One region of the Staphylococcus haemolyticus genome, then DNA from elsewhere that is predicted to be linked to it. Evidence: riboswitches for the same ligand, from Rfam matches in the RefSeq annotation. Region 1 holds a riboswitch; each other region holds the start of a gene.

Region 1 (5,243 bases):
TAAAGTTAGAGATATCTTAATTCGTATCCCTAACCTAATTGCTGAAGATGTACCACAAGGGGATTCTGATGAAGAAAACGTTGAAGTTAAAAAATGGGGTACACCTCGTGAATTTGACTTTGAACCTAAAGCACACTGGGACTTAGTAGAAGAATTAAAAATGGCAGACTTTGAACGTGCTGCAAAAATTTCAGGTGCGCGTTTCGTATACTTAACTAAAGATGGTGCATTATTAGAACGTGCATTAATGAACTACATGCTTACTAAACATACAACGCAACACGGTTATACTGAAATGATGACACCTCAATTAGTTAACGCAGATACAATGTTTGGTACTGGTCAATTACCTAAATTTGAAGAAGATTTATTCAAAGTTGAAAAAGAAGGTTTATACACAATTCCAACTGCAGAAGTTCCATTAACTAACTTCTACAGAGATGAAATCATCCAACCAGGCGTATTACCAGAAAAATTCACTGCACAAACAGCTTGTTTCCGTAGTGAAGCAGGATCAGCTGGTAGAGATACAAGAGGTTTAATCCGTTTACACCAATTCGACAAAGTTGAAATGGTTCGTATCGAAAAACCTGAAGATTCTTGGGACGCTTTAGAAGATATGACACAAAATGCTGAAGCAATTCTTGAAGAATTAGGTTTACCATATCGTCGTGTTATCTTATGTACTGGCGACATCGGTTTCAGTGCTAGTAAAACATACGACTTAGAGGTATGGTTACCAAGTTATGACAACTATAAAGAAATTAGTTCTTGCTCAAACTGTACTGATTTCCAAGCGCGTCGTGCTAACATCCGCTTCAAACGTGATGCCGCTTCTAAACCAGAATTAGCACATACTTTAAATGGTAGTGGACTTGCTGTAGGTCGTACATTTGCAGCTATCGTTGAAAACTATCAAAATGCAGATGGTTCAATCACAATTCCAGAAGCATTAGTACCATTTATGGGTGGTAAAACTGAAATCCGTCCTGTTAATGGCTAATTCATGAATAAGTCATAAATCTAGGACAAAATGAATATGTTAGGGCTACATCGAAATTCGCAGTAGCCGACTAAACTGAGAAAATGCTCTTACCGAGCTTTTCTCAGTTTTTTTTTATCCTTACATATGAAATTCTAATATATTAAATTTAGTCCATATCCTCTTAGTATATTTCTAATAATTAATTGCATAAAATTCCACTTTTTCTTAATAAAGGGATGAAGTTAAAAGGGGTATTTTAGACTGCTTTCCAAGAGGTAAATCAACCGTTATAGTCAAAAAATAGACACATTTAAAATCCTTTCAAATCAATACTTCTAAGTAGTCTTTCAGTCTAACATCACACAACCCTGCGTCTAATGTTGTTGCTACTCTAGCATCCGTATATTAGACTAAAATTATTAGTATATTACTTTATAAAATTAAACAGAATAAAGGAGGTTACAAAGATGACATCACATGTGACATTTAAACAGGGCGTTAAAGAATGTATACCTACTTTATTAGGCTACGTTGGAATTGGACTATCATTTGGAATAGTGGCGGCTTCACAACACTTTAGTATTATCGAAATACTATTATTATGTTTGCTTGTGTATGCTGGTGCAGCACAATTTATTATATGTGCGCTTGTGGCTACTGGAACACCGATTTCTGCCATTGTTCTTACAACATTGATTGTCAATTCACGTTTCTTCCTACTTTCAATGACGTTGGCACCTAATTATAAAGATTATGGTATTTGGAATCGACTAGGCTTATCTTCAATTTTGACAGATGAAACCTTTGGCGTTGCAATCACACCTCATTTAAAAGGGGAGAAGATAAACGATCGTTGGTTACATGGATTGAATCTAACTGCATATTCATTTTGGGCACTAGCAAGTATTGTTGGTGCGTTACTTGGTAAATACATATCTAATCCAGATATGTTAGGTCTCGATTTTGCGATTACCGCGATGTTTATCTTTTTAACAATGGCACAATTTGAATCAATCACTTCATCTAAACTTAGAATTTACATAGTACTTATCGTATTTGTCATCGTGATGATGCTCAGTTTAAGCTGGTTTATGCCGTCATACGTAGCAATTTTAATTGCATCTATGTTAGCAGCAACATTAGGGGTGGTGATGGATAAATGACGACATCTTGGCACATGTTTATATTAATCGTGTTATGTGGAATTGTAACTTTAATTATTCGAGTAGTTCCATTCTTAATGATTTCACGTATTCAACTTTCAGAAACGGTAATCAAATGGTTATCGTTTATACCAATTACATTATTTACAGCACTCATCTTAGATGGCATTATTGAGCAACAAGAGGGCGTAGCAGGCTATACACTCAATATCCCATTTGTTTTAGTAACAATTCCAACTGTTTTTGTTGCGCTTTTTACACGAAGTCTTACGACAACCATTCTAGTGGGGATTGTTCTTATAGCAGGTTTACGTTTCTTCTTTTAGAAAAGGTAGGACCTAACAACTAACAATTGAAGTTGGTTATACAATTAGATACAATAAAAGTCTAGAACATAAATGGTACATTGATACTATTTTATAAATACGCAGTAAATGAATAGAGATAAAAAACTTATTAAGAGAAGTGGAGGGACACGGCCCTGAGAAACTTCAGCAACCGGCGATGCATACGCACGGTGCTACTACCAACGAGATACTCGAATGATAAGTAATGGAGACAAATCGCCTCATACTTTAAGAATAGAGTATAGGCGATTTTTTTATTTAAAAGGAGGTAATCGCATGACCAATTACACAGTAGAAACATTAAATCTAGGACCCTTTACAACTGAATCAGGTGAAATGATTGATAATTTACAATTGCGTTATGAACATGTAGGCTATGCTGGTCAACCGCTTGTTGTAGTGTGTCACGCACTTACTGGTAATCATCTAACATATGGCACAGATGACGAGCCTGGTTGGTGGCGTGAAATTATAGACGGTGGTTATATGCCGATTTATGATTATCAATTTCTAACGTTTAATGTTATTGGTAGTCCCTTTGGTTCAAGTTCTCCTTTAACTAATCCAAATTTTCCAAAGCATTTAACTTTGAGAGATATTGTAAAAGCTATTGAACTGGGCATACACGCACTTGGTTTCAACAAGATTAATATTTTAATTGGTGGTAGCCTAGGTGGCATGCAAGTCATGGAGCTTCTATATAATCACCAATTCGAAGTGGATAAGGCGGTTATTCTAGCAGCAACTGATAAGACGTCATCATATAGTCGTGCTTTCAATGAAATTGCACGAGAAGCGATTCATATTGGTGGCAAAGAAGGTCTTAGTATTGCGCGACAATTAGGCTTTCTAACGTATCGTTCATCTAAAAGTTATGACCAACGCTTTTCACCAGATGAAGTGGTGAGTTATCAACGACATCAAGGTAATAAATTTAAAGAAACGTATGATTTGTCATGTTATTTAACAATGCTAAATGTATTAGATAGCCATAATGTTGATCGCGGACGTACTAATGTAGATGATGTTTATCAATCTCTGGATACTAAGGTCTTAACAATGGGCTTTACAGATGATTTATTATATCCAGATGATCAAGTGAGGGCAGTAGGGGAGCGATTTAAATATCATCGTCATTTCTTTGTTCCAGATAATGTAGGTCATGATGGCTTTTTATTAAATTTTAATGATTGGGCACCTAACTTGTATCATTTTCTTAAAGTAACGAAATTTAAGCGGAAATAGACGAAACGGGTAGGTCGCTATGGAAGTAAAAACACATTGTTATAGTCTTATGCTATACCTCAATCTTCACAATTTGTTTTAATTTTGCTTAGAGGTTAAAATAGAAGTTATAGTCAAAATAGTATAGGAGTGGCGAATTTGTTTTCAAAAGTACATCCTAAAGCAACAATTATAGGAACAATTGCACTTGTTATGGTTGCTTTAGTTACGTATGTATTACCAGTACTTGGATTAATTCTATGTTTATTCGCTACAATTCCAGGTATTATTTTATGGAATAAGTCTATTCCATCATTTGGAATTGGAGCTTTGATCACAGTAATTCTTACCACATTGTTGGGTAATACATTTGTATTAAGTGCCATGATTTTAGTTTTAATACTTAGCTTTATTATTGGCCAATTATTGAAAGAACGTGCCTCTAAAGAACGCATCTTATTTATAGCTACAACATATTTAAGTATATTTACTTTAGTCGCATTTATGTTATTACAAACGTTTAAAAAGATACCTAGCGCTACGACATTAATTAAGCCTTTTAAAGATACAATGCATAATGCTGTTGTAACATCAGGTGTTGAAGCAGATTATAAAACAATCTTAGAAGAAGGCTTCCGTCAAATGGCAGTTCAACTTCCAAGTTTTATTATCATTACGGTCTTTATTTTAGTCTTAATTAACTTAATTATTACATTTCCAATTCTTCGTAAATTTAAAGTAGCTACACCAATTTTTAAACCTTTATTTGCTTGGCAGCTTAACCGTTCATTACTGTGGGTATATATGGTTGTTTTACTTTGTGTAATGTTCGCTACTGAACCAAGTACTTTCCAAAGTATCGTGTTAAATTTCGAAGTTGTGTTATCATTACTGATGTATATCCAAGGATTAAGTGTAATTCATTTCTTTGGTAAAGCAAAACGTATACCAAACGCTGTAACGATATTGCTGATGGTTGTGGGGACAATTATTACACCAGCAACACATATCATTGCATTACTTGGCGTACTTGATTTAGGAATTAATTTAAAACGAATGATTAAAAAATGACTTTAAAAAGTGAATAGAGGTGGAATAATGAACCGTCAATCCACTAAGAAGGCTCTACTGATACCATTTATTTTAATGGTACTTACTTCGATTGCACTTGTAGTTGTATGGTTTATCTTTAAACCATTAGTCGCTACAATTGCAGCAGCTATTTTAGTCGTGATGATTATTATTAGCATCGTGTTAGTCAGACAAGCCTTATTGAAAATGGATAATTATGTGGATAACTTAAGTGGTCACATCTCGGCTGGAAGCAACAGAGCAATTAAACGATTACCTATTGGTATGGTCGTGCTTGATGCTGATGACCATATTGAATGGATTAACCAGTACATGTCTGAACACTTAGAAACGAATGTCATCTCAGAACCAGTCAATGAAGTTTTTCCGAATATTTTAAAGCAGCTTGAAAAGGTACAAGAAGTTGAAATCGAACATGGTCAATATCATTAC
Region 2 (5,243 bases), 400 kb from region 1:
ATATGATAAAATCCATTCAATAATGGTCCATAATGTTTGCGCATATTTAAACTAATGGCAGACATGGATAATGATCCAAATGTTGACCCATGATATGCATTTGTAAAACTAATAATGTAAGGGCGTCCCGTATAAGCTCTCGCAAATTTTATAATACCGTCATTCGCATCAGACCCACTTAATCCAAACGTTACACGTTTTTCATAGTCACCTGGAGCAATTTCACAAAGCTTTTTAGATAATTTCACTGCTGGTTCATGATACATATATGCTGGTGTATAATGAATAAATTTCTCAGCTTGTTTCTTTATCGCTTCAGTAACTGGTTTAGGTGCGTGTCCTACATTTTGTGAACTTGCACTTGATAATAAATCAATATATTCTTTACCATCCACATCTACTAGTGTCGCACCATAACCATGGTCAATGGCTAATGGATAGTATTTTATTCTCCCTGATGCGGCGAAGTATTTCCCATCTTCATTAATTAATTCCTCTGCTTTACTCATATCGGCTCATCCTCCCAAGATAGACCATCCCTTTTGCTTCCCTCTATTTGAAAAGTTCTCCGGCCCTCTAAATAAACACTATTTAAGTGATAATATTCAATATATTACTAATAATTGTCAGATTTGTAAATATTTTCTGAATAATCAAAATAATTAAAGTTTATAATTTTTGGTATTTATTATTTTCTTTTTAAAAAGAACCCACAAAGCTATTACTTTGCGGGTAGTTTAATATGGATAATTATTTACTTTCGTATGGAATTACATCGTCTCCATATTCTTTCTTAATATAATCTTTAATTTCTTTCGATTGCATAACTTTTAATAATTCTTGGAACTTTTTATCTTTTTTATGTCCTTCTTGTACAGCAATAATATTGGCAAACGGAGATGATTTACCTTCCATAACAATTGCATCTTTAGAAGGTTTCAAACCATTATCGATGGCATAGTTAGAATTCATAATCACTGCTGCTCCTTCACCGTTTTTATATGTCTTTGGTAAAAACTCAGCCCCTTGTTGATGATTGAATTTTAAATTCTTTTTATTTTCAGCGATATCTTCAAACTTAGCATCTTCAATTTTGACACCTTTTTTCAACTTAATGAGACCTTCATCTACAAAGAATGATAAAAATCGTCCTTCTTCCGCTGGATTATTTGAAACATAAATCGTTGAACCTTCAGGAATATCTTTTAGATTTTTATATTTTTTACTGTATACGCCCATTGGAGTTGTAAATACTTTACCTAATTCTTCTATTTTATATCCATGACTCTTCTTTTCAGCTTTTAAATAAGGTACATGTTGGAAGAAGTTCGCATCTATATCACCTTTATCTAATAGTTTATTTGGCACTTTATAATCATTTACCTCTTTAATTTCTAAATCATAACCTTTTTTCTTTAATTGTTCTTTAGCTTTCTTCAACACATCTCCATGGGGTGCAGGTGAAGCAGCAACCGTAATTTTTTTATTACCCTCTTTATCTTTGCCACATCCAGCTAATACAATAACTAAAACTAAAATACTTATAACACTTAACCATTTTTTCATGTATATCGACACCTCTTTTTTAATAATGATTCAATTACACTTCAACTCTTAAATAGTTAGAAGACATAAAAAAATACTTTCTATTATTTAAGAGAAAGTATCGATACACTTTCTCTTATCTCTTAAAGTATTGTCTACTTTATGTGAATTAGCACCATTTCGTTTAACGACGGTTGCTGGGCTTCTTAGGGCACATCCCTCCACCACTCTTGATAAGAGTTAACAAGTTTTATTGAATTGATATCATATTAGCATTGGATTTTGTCTTGGTCAATATCATTTTTTAAATATTCTAAATTTTTAAAATGTGTGATTCACATTGCCATAGGGAATAGTTTGTTAAACTCATTTGAAGGATGGATAATTATGATACGATACGGCTACCACTTTCTTAGTGCATTACTGATTAGCATTTTATTATTGCTTATCATGTTTACTATGGATGTCGTAACACACACGACGCACCTAACCTTGTTATTAATCAATATCGATTTCATTGCTGACCCAAATCAAACACCACTGATTTTAGAACTATTGATTCATATTGTCATTGGATTTTTAATTTACATCACATTTCTAATTATTTATAAATTTTTCAAACCTTTTTACAAAATAAGTTATTTATTACTGATCATCATTTTTCTAATATTATATCCATTACTTATTCTATTGGCACAACGTTCATTTTTTCAATTTAGTTGGACAGAATACGGTTTATGGATGATTGCACATTTGATTTTCACTGTTTGCATGGCATGGTCTATCCCTTACTTTTCTAAAAAGAAATGGTAAGTTAGCATCATTAAATTTAGTATCACGATTACTTATATTCATAAAAACTTTAATATTGTAAATCTAACTTTACAAATATGTCATTCTTTAAGCTAATTTAAAGTTTCAATATGGTTTACTTTAAACCCCTATTTTAATTAATTCTGAGTGTTACACTAAGGCTGTAAAAGATAAATAATGAAATGGGGTTTTCATTGTGATGAAGGTTTCTCTATTTGCGTCAACACTTATTTCAAGTACAGTATTATTAACTGCTTTTAGTGGACATCAAGCTTTTGCTGCTGATATCGTTACTAAGAATAACGCACAAGAAGTTGCTTCAGAGGCGTTATCAAATAGTGGAGGTAATCCAGATTTACAAAACTTTGGAAAAGTAATCGACAAAGGGGACTATTTTGAAATTAAAAGCCATAATAAAGCAAATGCTGGTTTAGGGGTTTATAAAGTTCATAAAAATGGCCAAGTCGAATATAAAAATGATAAATATAGTAACTTTAATCAACTTCAAAGTGGAGAAACATATGTTGAACACGGTATTGCAAATGCTGCTGAATTAGATGATCTAAAGGAAGAAGCATCTAAAATTAATTCTGTAGATTGTGCGCGTGAATTAAATTCATATTATGTCGGTAACGTTAAATCTAACGAAGTGCCTTCGTCTCAATCAGTAAAAAAACAAGGTAACCATAATAGCACAAATGCTCAATCTTCATTACCTGAAACTGGTCATTCAGACAGTGAACAATCCATTCAATTATTAGGTAGCATTTTCTTATTACTAGGCGGTGCGTTAGTAGCTAAACAATCTCATAAAAAAATCTCATAGAAAAAACGAGATGACTTCAAAGTCATCTCGCCTTTTTTATTATTGATTGCTGTTCCCATTCTCTTCAGTACTATCTTTTTTATTGTCGTCTTTATTGTCTTGCTGTTTTGTATCTTGCTCTACACCTTCTGGGTCACGTTCTTTCGCGCTACCTTTTTTAGGATTATAGTTTGCACCTTCAGTATATTCGTTACCCGCATTCCATAGTAAGAACTCATTCACACCATTATCTTTTAAAGCCTGAACTTGTTCAGATACTGCTTTGGCATCATAATCAATATAATTACCATCACCTAAATATGATGCTGTGAAATCTTGAATCCATGGACGAGAAATTGGTTTTTTCTTACCTAGTGAATCTAGTAAACTATTTTCTTTTTGAATGTATCGATTTACTGTTTTGTACGGTTCTGTATCCGGAGCATCTAAACCAAAGTCACCGTTACTCCAATGTGAAGGATAAATCATTGATGAAATCGCATCTACATTTTCAGACATTTTAGGGAAACTTTGACCAATGCCTGGTGCGTTTTTAACTAATGCAGAATAGCCAAATACGTCTGCCGATACGTTAACACCCATTGGTTTCAACTCTTTATTAGCATGTTCTAAGAATTTTGTAATTGTATCAACACGTTGATCACCTGAACTTAACTTGCTATTTTTGTAGTCACCCTTACTATAAGTTAAACTGTCTGCTTCATTTTCAAAGCCTTCTGGGAAACGCACATAGTCAAATTGGATATCTTGGAATCCAGCTTTAGCTGCTGCTTTAGCGACAGTAATATCATAATCCCATACTTCCTTCATGAATGGGTTAACAAAGCTATCGCCTTTACCATTAGTCCAAACTGACCCATCACTTTCTTTAAATGACCACTCAGGATGTTCTTCAGCTAATTTAGTATCCTTAAATGTAACGATACGAGCAATTGGATAAATATTGTTATTATGCAATTTTTTCAACAATTTCTTACCATCTACAATATCTAATGTGTTCTTATCTACTTGTTTATTTCCAGTGTTAAGTTTCATTGTGATATTACCTTCATCATCTTTAACATCGATAACCATTGTATTTAATTTAGAATCTTTAATGAACTTAATTAATTCATCAATCTTATCGCCTTCTGTCGAATTGCTTGTGACATAAATACCTTTAACGCCATCTTTAGGGTAATCGACTTTATTCTCATTCTTATTTTTGTCATTATTCTTTTTTAATTTCTCGCTTTGACTGTTAGTTTGTTCGTTCTTCTGGCTGTCCCCTTTTTGCCCGCTACTAGATGAATTATCACCATTACTGCACGCAGCGAGTAACAAAGCACTTGTTGTTAATACAGCAAATATTTTGTTCTTTTTCATTCCCTTAGCCTCCGAATATGCTTTATATGTATAATTAGGCTCTCATTATTTAGAATAGTAAGCGATTTAAATAGTTTAATTATCCTAAATAAGAGAACCTAACTTTCTTATAGAATAGCATACTTTATGTACTATTAATCAATTTGGCAAAATTTTATATAATAAATCATCTAATATTTGCATACATTTAATTTTTTAAAATTAATGATACCCTGATTATGTTACAAGAGTTCTGAGATGAGAATTGTCCATCACGCATAAAAATAGAGTGTACAGAAAATAGTTACTTTCTATACACTCTATTTTTCATATTAAACTAGTTATAAATTGTTAAATCTTTATATTCATCATCAAGGAGCTTTTTTAATAGAACTTCTATATTATCTTCGCAACAATAAAGACCATCTTTTACATTTAATTCTGTATCTTTATCAGAATTCGTTAACCAAATGGCAGCCATATTAACATTTAACGCTCCCATGATGTCATTTCTATAAGAATCTCCTATAAACAAGCACTCTTCAGAATTAACGTTTAATCTAGACGTGACATTTAAAAATGCTTTAGGATCAGGCTTTTCGCAACCTATATTTTCAGATATAAAAATATTCTTCTCAAAAATTGTTCTAATATCGAGATTATCAATTTTAGTGTTCTGTTCTTTAATCTTTCCATTAGTAAGTATGGCGATGTT
Region 3 (5,243 bases), 1.1 Mb from region 1:
TGTTTTTGGAACATCTTCCATTTCAGTAGGAATACTTAAACCAAATTTCTCATCTTTTGTGAACTCTGCATTTTTCAATTTACCTTTAATTGCTTGATCTACCATATAACGAGTGTAATGTAGACTAATACGTCTACCTACGCCGTATTTACCACCAGTCCAGCCAGTGTTAACTAAATATACATCAACCTCATGTTTATCTATTAGCTCACCTAATAAATCTGCATATTTAATAGGATTAAGTGGTAAGAAAGGTGCACCAAAACAAGTTGAGAATGATGGTTCTGGTTCAGTAACGCCACGCTCAGTTCCAGCTAATTTAGAAGTGAAACCACTTAAGAAATGGTACATCGCTTGAGATTTAGTTAATTTAGCAATAGGTGGAAGTACACCAAATGCGTCAGCAGTTAAGAAAATTATTGTATTAGGATGTGCTGCTTTAGATGGTAATACAATATTATCAATGTGATGAATTGGATAAGCAGCACGTGTATTTTCAGTATATGAATTATCATCGAAATCAACAACACCACGCTCGTTAACCACAGTATTCTCTAATATAGTACCGTATTGAATCGCGTTATAAATTTGAGGTTCTTTTTCTTTAGAAAGGTTGATTGCTTTTGCGTAACAACCACCTTCAATATTGAAAATACCGTTTTTATTCCAACCGTGTTCATCATCACCAATCAATTTTCTATCAGGTGCTGCTGATAAAGTTGTTTTACCTGTACCTGATAATCCGAAGAATAAGGCTACGTCTCCTTTATCTCCAACATTCGCAGAACAATGCATACTCATAATATCTTGCATTGGAAGCAAATAGTTCATTACTGAGAAGATACCTTTTTTCATCTCACCAGCATACTCTGTACCACCAATTAAAATGGTTTTATGTTTGAATGAAATGATAACAAAAGTTTCAGATTTAGTTCCATCAACTTCAGGATCAGCTTTAAAGTGAGGTGCTGAAACAATTGTGAAGTTAGGTTTTATATTACTAGCTTCTTCTTTAGAATCTGGGCGGATAAACATGTTTTGAGCAAAAAGGTTGTGCCATGCAAGTTCATTGATAACTGTAAGTTTCAATTGTGTGTCTTTGTCACTACCTGCATAACCATTAAAAACGTAAAGTTCGTCTTTTTTATCAAGATAGTCTAAAACTTTAGAGTAGAGATTTAAGAAAGTTTCTTCATCGATAGGTTGGTTGATATCTCCCCAATGAATATTATCTTTATAAGAAGGTTCTGTAACAATGAATTTATCTTTAGGTGAACGTCCAGTGTATTTACCTGTGCTCGCATTGATAGCACCAAGTTCAGTTAATTCTCCTTCATTATTATCCATAATTTTGTAATAAAGTTGAGTTGTTGAAAGCTGAAAAAGAGAGCTTTCTTTTTCCAATAATTTTTTAATTTTAGGTGTTTCGCCGTATGTATCTACTGACATACCCAATCCCTCCAGCGTGTGTTATAGAAATTCAATATTGTAAGCCTTTACATGAAAATAGTATAACATAATGCCGTAATTATTCCACCTGGAAAAAACAAAAACCATTTAAAAACAAAATTGACATTAATAAATGAATTAGGTAGTATAGTTCTTAACGGATTCTCTTATCCTGAGTGGTGGAGGGACATGGACCCAATGAAACCCAGCAACCTCTTTTTTAAAAGAAAGGTGCCAAACCGTTTGCAGACATATATTCGTCTGAACGATAAGAGCGAATGGACGTTTAAGAGCCTTCTCTCTGTCTTGAATAGTGAAGAAGGCTCTTTTATTTTTGAGCTCACATTTAAAAGAGAATTTTCGTAAATATAGTTATAAAAGGAGCAAATCATGACTTACAATAAACGTTTATTTACTTCAGAATCAGTGACAGAAGGACATCCAGATAAGATTGCTGACCAAGTATCTGATGCCATTTTAGATGAAATCTTAAAAGATGACCCCAATGCACGTGTTGCTTGTGAAACTACTGTAACAACTGGAATGGCTCTAATTTCAGGTGAAATATCTACATCAACCTATGTAGATATCCCTAAAGTTGTAAGAGAAACAATTAAAGGTATTGGCTATACTCGTGCTAAATATGGCTATGATTACCAAACTATGGCAGTTTTAACTGCAATCGATGAGCAGTCACCTGATATTGCACAAGGTGTTGACAAAGCACTTGAATACAGAAATGATATTTCAGAAGAAGAGATTGAAGCTACTGGTGCCGGTGACCAAGGTTTAATGTTCGGATATGCTACAAATGAAACAGAAACATATATGCCTTTACCTATCTTTTTATCTCATCAATTAGCTAAACGTTTATCTGATGTACGTAAAGATGGAATTTTAAACTATTTAAGACCGGATGGTAAAGTTCAAGTAACAGTTGAATACGACGAATCAGATAAACCTAAGCGTATTGACACGATTGTAGTATCATCTCAACATGCGGATGATATTGAATTAGAACAAATTCAAAGTGACATTAAAGAACATGTCATATACCCAACAGTTCCTGAAGGATTAATTGATAATGAAACGAAATTCTTTATCAATCCTACTGGAAGATTTGTTATCGGTGGACCTCAAGGTGATGCTGGATTAACAGGACGTAAAATCATTGTTGATACTTATGGTGGTTATGCACGTCATGGAGGAGGTTGCTTTAGTGGTAAAGACCCAACTAAAGTAGACCGATCAGCAGCTTATGCGGCAAGATATGTAGCTAAAAATATTGTTGCTGCAGGACTAGCAGACCAATGTGAAGTACAACTTGCTTATGCTATTGGCGTGGCTGAACCAGTTTCAATTTCAATTGATACATTTAAAACGGGCAAAGTTTCTGAAGCTCAACTTGTTGAAGCTGTTAGAGCTAACTTTGATTTACGTCCAGCAGGTATCATTAAAATGTTAGATTTAAAGCATCCTATATACAAACAAACTGCTGCTTATGGTCACTTTGGTAGAACAGATGTATTGTTACCATGGGAGAAATTAGATAAAGTCAATGTATTAAAAGATGCTGTTCAAGCTTAATAAACGCTTTAAATAATATAAAGAAATTGTCGAAATTATAGATAGTTTCCATTATAATTAGATTTACTGATAGATTAAAGGAGCGTTGATTTAATGAATTCATTTGGACCAATCGAAATTGGTTTAATCGTAGCAATTGTAGTTGCAATTATCTGTTTAATATTATTCTTAGTTACACTTAAAAGTAAAAACAATATTAAACAGAAAACAAAAGAAGAATACGACTTAAAAGAAAAGCAAATGAAAGCGTCACATGACGAAGCCCTAGAGAAAGAACGCATACAAAATAAAAAGCAAGTTACTAAACAAAAAGAAGATTTTGATGCAACTGTAAGCGGTAAAGATCGTGAAATTGATGCATTGAAACTATTCTCAAAAAACAAAAGTGAATATGTTACGGATATGCGCTTAATTGGAATTAGAGATCGTTTAGTGAAAGAAAAACGTATTAGACCTGAAGATATGCATATTATGGCAAACATCTTTTTACCAAGTAATGAATTCAATGATATTGAACGCATTAGTCACCTTGTACTTACGCGTACAGGCCTATATATTATAGATTCTCAACTATTAAAAGGGCATGTTTATCAAGGTATAAGTGGTAAGCAATTTAACGAATTGCCTATGATGGAACAAGTATTTAGTACTTTGGATTTAGATGTTAAGTCACCTCAAACACTAGTACTCGATCAAAATGAAGATAAATCTTCATTGTCATTCGTTAATTACTCAGAACAACTTACTTCAATTGAAAAGCTAGCGTCAGACTTGCAAACACAATTAGGGGCTAAATATACGCCAACTGCGATTTTATACTTTAATCCTAAACACGATGGAGACGTAACGATTTCAAATTATGCACAAAGTTCAAGTGTTAAAGTTCTAGTTGGACCTGATCAATTAGATGAGTTCTTTAATAAATTTGTATTCCATGGACGTATTCAATATAACGTAGATGAATTACAAAATGTTATGGATAAAATTGAATCATTTAATTAGTATTAGAGCCTGGGACATAAATAATATGATGATGCTATTTTGCAAATTCGCAGTAGCTGACTGAACTGAAAATGCGCTTAACTCAAGCTTTTTTCAGTTCTAGTCATCCTTGCGGGGGTGGGACGACGAATTTAAAAAGAATTCTGTCCCACTCCCTTTTTAATTTTGAGGAGAAGCTTATTAAAATAATAAACTAAACTAATATTAAAGTTTTCAATAATGACAATTATGGGAATAGAGTAGTAATTATTAAAATATAAAGAAAAGAGGTTTCTTTTATGGAAACAATTGAATTTTATAATGGTCACACAATGCCTAAAGTTGGAATTGGTACTTTTAGAGTAGAAAATAACGATGAATGTAAGGAGGCAGTTAAGCATGCAATTGTCTCAGGTTATCGTAGTATTGATACAGCTAAAGTATATGGTAATGAAGAACAAGTTGGTTTAGGAATTAAAGAAGGTCTAGAAGCTACTGGGTTAGAACGTAAAGATTTATTCATTACATCAAAACTATATTTTGAAGATTTTGGGCGCGAAAATGTTGCAAATGCTTATGAAACAAGTATCAATAAATTAGGACTAGATTATTTAGATTTATATCTTGTTCATTGGCCTGGTACTAATGAAGCAATAATGATTGATACATGGAAAGGTATGGAAGATTTATATAAAGATGATAAGGTTAAAAATATTGGTGTAAGTAACTTCAATGCAGAACACTTTGAAGCATTATTAGCTCAAGTTTCTATTAAGCCAGTCATCAACCAAGTAGAATTTCACCCATATTTTACTCAAAATAAACTACGTAAATATTTAGAAGTACAAAATATCCATATGGAGTCATGGTCACCATTTATGAATGCCCAAATCTTAGGTGATGAAACACTTAATCAAATTGGCAAAGAAGTTAATAAATCGGCAGCACAAGTCGTCATTCGTTGGAACATGCAACATGGTGTCATCGTTATTCCTAAATCAGTTACACCTCAAAGAATAGAGGAAAATATTAATGTTTTTGATTTCGAACTAACAGATGAACAAATGGAACAAATTGATTCTCTAAACAAAGATCAACGCATTGGTCCTGATCCAGCAACATTTGAGGGACATTAATAAAAATATAAAAATACACTTCATAGTTGCAAGATTTAATCTTAAAACTATGAAGTGTATTTATTTATATCGAATAACCAATAAAGCAAG
Region 4 (5,243 bases), 430 kb from region 1:
TACCGCAATTTAAAGAAAAAATATAAAGATTAGGTCAGATATATGCAATATAGCAGTAGTAGGCGCTGGCGTTACCGGCTTAGCAGCTGCAGCACGACTAGCCGCTAAAGGTCATCAAGTTACAATATTTGAGAAGAATGAACAAGTTGGTGGCCGTATGAGCCAATTTAAGAAAGATGGCTTTACTTTTGATATGGGACCAACCATAGTGATGGTACCGGATGTTTATAAAGCCGTATTTGAAGAAAGTGGCAAACGCTTTGAAGATTACGTAGATATGAAGCCACTTACACATATTTTTGATATTTATTTTTCTGATAAAGATAAAGTGAGTGTATCAACTGATTTAGCACAACTTAGTCAAACGTTAGAAGCGACAGAACCAGGTTCTACTCAAGGTTTTATGCAATTTTTAACGGATGTGTATAAACGATATGAAGTGGCTCGCAAATACTTCCTTGAACGAACATTCCGTAAACCAAGTGAATTTTATAACCCATTGACGCTATATCGTGGATTAAAATTAAAGACATTTAATAATGCGAATCAATTAATAGATAATTATGTATCCAATGAAAAAATACGTAAGTTACTCGCATTTCAAACGTTATACATAGGTATTGATCCTAAACAAGGGCCTTCAATTTATTCTATTATTCCAATGATTGAAATGGTACATGGTGTTCATTATATAAAAGGCGGTATGTATGGCTTAGCACAAGGTTTACTACAACTTGGTCAAGACCATGGTGTTAAAGTAGAACTTAATGCAGATGTACAAGAAATCATTATTGACCCTAAATTCAAACGTGCAGATGGTCTACGTGTTAATGGTGATATTCGACGTTTTGACAAAGTGCTATGTACTGCTGACTTTCCATATGTGGCACAAAACTTAATGCCTGTGCACTCACCTTTAAAGAACTATTCTCCTGAAAAGGTAGATAACATGGACTATTCATGTTCAGCATTTTTAATTTATGCAGGTATTAATCGTCAATTACGTGATAAATTACATGTACATAATGTTGTATTTGCTAGAGATTTTAGAGGCAATATTGATGACATTTTTAGTGGTAAGATGCCTGATGACCCATCATTATATCTTTACTTCCCATCTGTAGAAGACGAAGCATTAGCGCCTAAAGATCAGACAGGGATGTATGTCTTAATGCCAGTCCCTGAGTTGAAGACAGGTGAAATTGACTGGAAAGATCCTAATATGGTTGAAAAAGCGAAAGATGTCATTTATAACAAATTAGAAACGATTGAGGCACTTAAAGATATACGTCAGGATGTTGTATCTGAAACAGTATTTACACCGCTTGATTTTGAGAGTCGTTATAATGCCAAATTCGGCTCAGCATTTGGACTTATGCCAACACTTACACAAAGTAATTATTATAGACCACCAAATGTATCAAGAGATTATAAAGACTTATACTTTGCAGGGGCAAGTACGCACCCTGGTGCAGGTGTGCCAATTGTGTTGACGAGTGCTAAAATTACTGCCGAAGCAATGTTAGAAGACATAGAACACGGAAAATAAAGTAAAACTTGCTATAAATCTGAAAATTATAAATATTGACAATACTTATTGAACTGATACAATAAATATTAATTCAATAGACTTATCCAGAGAAGTGAAGGGATTTGGCCCAATGAAACTTCAGCAACAGACTTAAAAGACAAAAGTACTGTGCTAACTCCAAAGAGGTATGCCTCAAAGATAAGTGTCATAGTCATAACTAAGCTATATGTCACTATCAATTGAGAGTGATATATAGCTTTTTTAATTTGAAAAGGGGGTAAATAATGACAATTTCTAATAAACTAGCCAATATTCCTGATAGTTATTTTGGTAAAACGATGGGGCGTAAGGTTGAGCATGGACCACTACCGTTAATTAATATGGCAGTTGGTATCCCGGATGGCGAAACGCCTAAAGGCATTGTTGATCACTTTGCTGATGCTGTTCGAATTCCTGAAAATCAAAAATATGGTGCATTTCATGGTAAGGAATCCTTTAAAGAAGCAATTGTTAATTTCTATCAACGACAATATGGTGTTGAACTGCATAAAGATGATGAAGTGTGCATACTTTATGGTACTAAAAATGGTTTAGTGGCTTTGCCTACATGTATTGTTAATCCTGGAGAAAACGTGCTACTTCCAGACCCAGGTTATACGGATTATCTTGCTGGTGTCATGCTTGCTGATGCCAATCCAGTACCACTTAATTTGGAGCCACCACATTATTTGCCAGATTGGAGCAAAGTAGATGCACAAACATTAGCACGTACGTCACTCGTTTATTTGACTTACCCAAATAATCCTACTGGATCAACGGCTACTAAAGCAGTGTTTGATGAAGCAATTCAAAGATTTAAAGGTACGCATACAAAGATCGTTCATGATTTCGCGTATAGTGCTTTTGGATTTGATGCAAAGAACCCAAGTATACTTGCTTCTAAAGATGCAAAGGAAGTAGCAATTGAAATTTTTTCATTATCTAAAGGTTATAATATGTCAGGATTTAGAGTAGGATTCGCAGTAGGTAACAAAGACATGATACAAGCGCTGAAGAAATATCAAACACATACTAATGCTGGTATGTTTGGTGCCCTTCAAGATGCAGCAACATACGCACTTAATCACTATGATGACTTTCTAGATCAACAAAATGAAACATTCAAACGTCGTCGTGACACGTTTGAGAAACAATTAAAAGATGCCAATTTACCATTTGTACATTCTAAAGGTGGTATTTACTCATGGCTTCAAACACCACCAGGGTATGATAGTGAATCATTTGAACAGTATTTGTTGAAAGAACAATCGATCTTAGTGGCGCCTGGCATTCCATTTGGTGAAAATGGTCGTCATTACGTCCGTATTTCCCTAGCATTAGATGACCAATTATTAACTGAAGCGGCTAAACGATTAGCTTCTTTATCTTATTTATATAACGAGTAACAAGAAGTCACAAATAGAAAGGATGAAATTTTATGACTAAAATTAAAATAATGAGTGTACGAGATGAAGATATTCCTTATATTGAAGAATGGGCGGAACAAAATAATGTCGAAGTAGAGTTAAATAAAGAAATATTAACAGAAGATAATGTCGATGATGTTCAAGGATTTGATGGTTTATCTTTGTCTCAACAACATCCAATATCGGAAGATGTATTTGCCAAATTGCAACAATTTGGTATTAAACATATTGCACAACGTAGTGCTGGATTTGATACATACGACTTAAATTTAGCTACACAATATGGCATTATCATATCTAATGTACCGTCATATTCACCTAGTTCAATTGCAGAGTTTGCAGTGACACAAGCCATTAATATTGTAAGAAATCAGAACGACATTCAACGTAAACTTAAAGACTATGATTTTAGATGGGAACCATCAATATTGTCGCGTTCAATAAGCGATTTAACCGTAGCTGTTATAGGAACAGGACGTATTGGTTCGATAGCGGCAAGTATTTTTGCAAAAGGATATAGAAGTCATGTTGTTGCATATGATCCATTTCCTAATGAAAAGGTTGCGCAATATGTTGAGTATAAGGATACGTTGGAAGAAGCTTTACGTGATGCAGATATTGTTACAGTTCATATTCCAGCAACGAAATATAATCCACATCTCTTCAATAGAGATTTATTTTCAAAATTTAAAAAAGGTGCCGTATTTGTAAACGCTGCTAGGGGATCGATAGTAGATACGAGAGCATTACTAGATGCGATTGATAGTGGACACATTAAAGGCGCAGCGTTAGACACCTATGAGCATGAACGAGGGTTGTTCCCAGGAGATTATCGTAATAAAGCAATTAATGATGACTTATTAGATGAACTAATTGCTAGAGAAGATATCTGGTTAACACCACATATCGCGTTTTATACTGATGCGGCAGTTAAGAACTTAATTGTTGATGCACTCGATGCAGTCATTGATGTCATGAATACAGGTACGACAAAATTAAGAGTGAATTAAAAAAATAAGAGTTGGGCATGGGACAGAATTATTTAAAAATTCAATGTCCCATACTCAACTCCTCATATTTTGCCAGCACGATTGCTCACTTTTCTAGTTCGCCTACATCCTAATGGCTTTTGTACGGGCCTTATTGACTGCCTAACAAAAGCAGGTTTCTTATTCAGATCTTATTTTACATCGTAGCCTTGGTCTTCAATAGCTTCTTTCATTTGTTCAACTGATACTCTATTTTCGTCGTAATCGACGCGAACTTGATTTTTATCTAAGTCTACTTCTGCTGAAGTCACACCGTTTAATTTCGCTAGTGCTGATTCAACAGCATTTCTACAATGATCACAACTCATACCTTCAACATTAATAACTTTATTAATCATACCTGTCACCTCCGATGTTCTTAGTAATATATACCCATATTTTACTCCTTTTTAATAAACAAAGAAATAAAATAGAAATGCTTCATAATTATAATTTCATTCGTTTTAGTCTTAAGGCATTACTTACTACACTAACTGAACTTAAGGCCATCGCAGCACCAGCTATCCAAGGGGCAAGTAATCCCATTGCCGCAATAGGGATGCCTGCAATGTTGTATCCAAATGCCCAGAATAAGTTCTGTTTAATATTGCGAATTGTTTTATGACTTGCATGAATGGCCTTAGGAACTAATTGGATATCTCCGCCAAGAATGGTGATATCTGCAGCTTCTATTGCTACTTCAGTGCCCGTTCCCATTGCAATGCCAATATCTGCTTTGACGAGGGCAGGCGCATCATTGATACCGTCACCGACCATAGCGACATTATGTTTCTGTTCTTGTAATTGAGTTATATGATGTGCTTTATCTTCAGGTAGGACGCCGGCAATGACTTGATCAATGCCGACTTCTTTAGCAATAGCTTTTGCAGTTCGTTCATTATCACCAGTTAGCATGACCGTTCTGATATTCATAGATGATAATTGTTGGATAGCTTCTTTAGCAGATGCTTTAACAGTGTCAGCTACAGCAATCATACCTCTTAGTTCGCCATCATAAGCTATTAGCATAACAGTGTGTCCCTCGGCTTCCATCTGTTTCATCTTCTGTTTAATGCTTTGTATATTGATTTGATGATCTAACATTAACTTTTGATTACCTACAAATAACATAGAATCATCTATAATGGCTTGTATTCCGTGACCTGGTAATGTTTGATAATTTGTGACATTTACCAAGTTAACTTTGTGTTGTTTGGC

The links. A riboswitch is a leader RNA that binds a small molecule or an ion and turns the genes downstream of it on or off. The one in region 1 is predicted to bind S-adenosylmethionine.
Region 2: another riboswitch for S-adenosylmethionine. It lies ahead of EQ029_RS01805 (MetQ/NlpA family ABC transporter substrate-binding protein); the one in region 1 lies ahead of metX (homoserine O-acetyltransferase MetX).
Region 3: another riboswitch for S-adenosylmethionine. It lies ahead of metK (methionine adenosyltransferase); the one in region 1 lies ahead of metX (homoserine O-acetyltransferase MetX).
Region 4: another riboswitch for S-adenosylmethionine. It lies ahead of EQ029_RS01980 (aminotransferase class I/II-fold pyridoxal phosphate-dependent enzyme); the one in region 1 lies ahead of metX (homoserine O-acetyltransferase MetX).

What each region holds. Positions count from the first base shown of each region.
Region 1 covers NZ_CP035291.1:11,108-16,350, forward strand. Annotated here, with positions in the region: gene serS (serine--tRNA ligase) at 1-1,003, shown strand, start outside; gene EQ029_RS00045 (AzlC family ABC transporter permease) at 1,453-2,148, shown strand; gene EQ029_RS00050 (AzlD domain-containing protein) at 2,145-2,474, shown strand; SAM riboswitch class I at 2,599-2,700, shown strand; gene metX (homoserine O-acetyltransferase MetX) at 2,772-3,740, shown strand; gene EQ029_RS00060 (YybS family protein) at 3,864-4,790, shown strand; gene EQ029_RS00065 (DHH family phosphoesterase) at 4,818-5,243, shown strand, end outside.
Region 2 covers NZ_CP035291.1:407,121-412,363, reverse strand. Annotated here, with positions in the region: gene EQ029_RS01810 (aspartate aminotransferase family protein) at 1-509, opposite strand, end outside; gene EQ029_RS01805 (MetQ/NlpA family ABC transporter substrate-binding protein) at 751-1,566, opposite strand; SAM riboswitch class I at 1,679-1,785, opposite strand; gene EQ029_RS01800 (hypothetical protein) at 1,933-2,358, shown strand; gene EQ029_RS01795 (LPXTG cell wall anchor domain-containing protein) at 2,558-3,184, shown strand; gene EQ029_RS01790 (putative glycoside hydrolase) at 3,224-4,549, opposite strand; gene EQ029_RS01785 (HAD family hydrolase) at 4,866-5,243, opposite strand, start outside.
Region 3 covers NZ_CP035291.1:1,069,986-1,075,228, forward strand. Annotated here, with positions in the region: gene pckA (phosphoenolpyruvate carboxykinase (ATP)) at 1-1,449, opposite strand, end outside; SAM riboswitch class I at 1,614-1,724, shown strand; gene metK (methionine adenosyltransferase) at 1,840-3,036, shown strand; gene EQ029_RS05280 (hypothetical protein) at 3,130-4,038, shown strand; gene EQ029_RS05285 (aldo/keto reductase) at 4,317-5,153, shown strand; gene EQ029_RS05290 (fluoride efflux transporter FluC) at 5,218-5,243, opposite strand, start outside.
Region 4 covers NZ_CP035291.1:441,594-446,836, forward strand. Annotated here, with positions in the region: gene EQ029_RS01970 (phytoene/squalene synthase family protein) at 1-33, shown strand, start outside; gene EQ029_RS01975 (phytoene desaturase family protein) at 41-1,549, shown strand; SAM riboswitch class I at 1,629-1,736, shown strand; gene EQ029_RS01980 (aminotransferase class I/II-fold pyridoxal phosphate-dependent enzyme) at 1,816-2,976, shown strand; gene EQ029_RS01985 (D-lactate dehydrogenase) at 3,009-4,007, shown strand; gene copZ (copper chaperone CopZ) at 4,178-4,384, opposite strand; gene EQ029_RS01995 (heavy metal translocating P-type ATPase) at 4,473-5,243, opposite strand, start outside.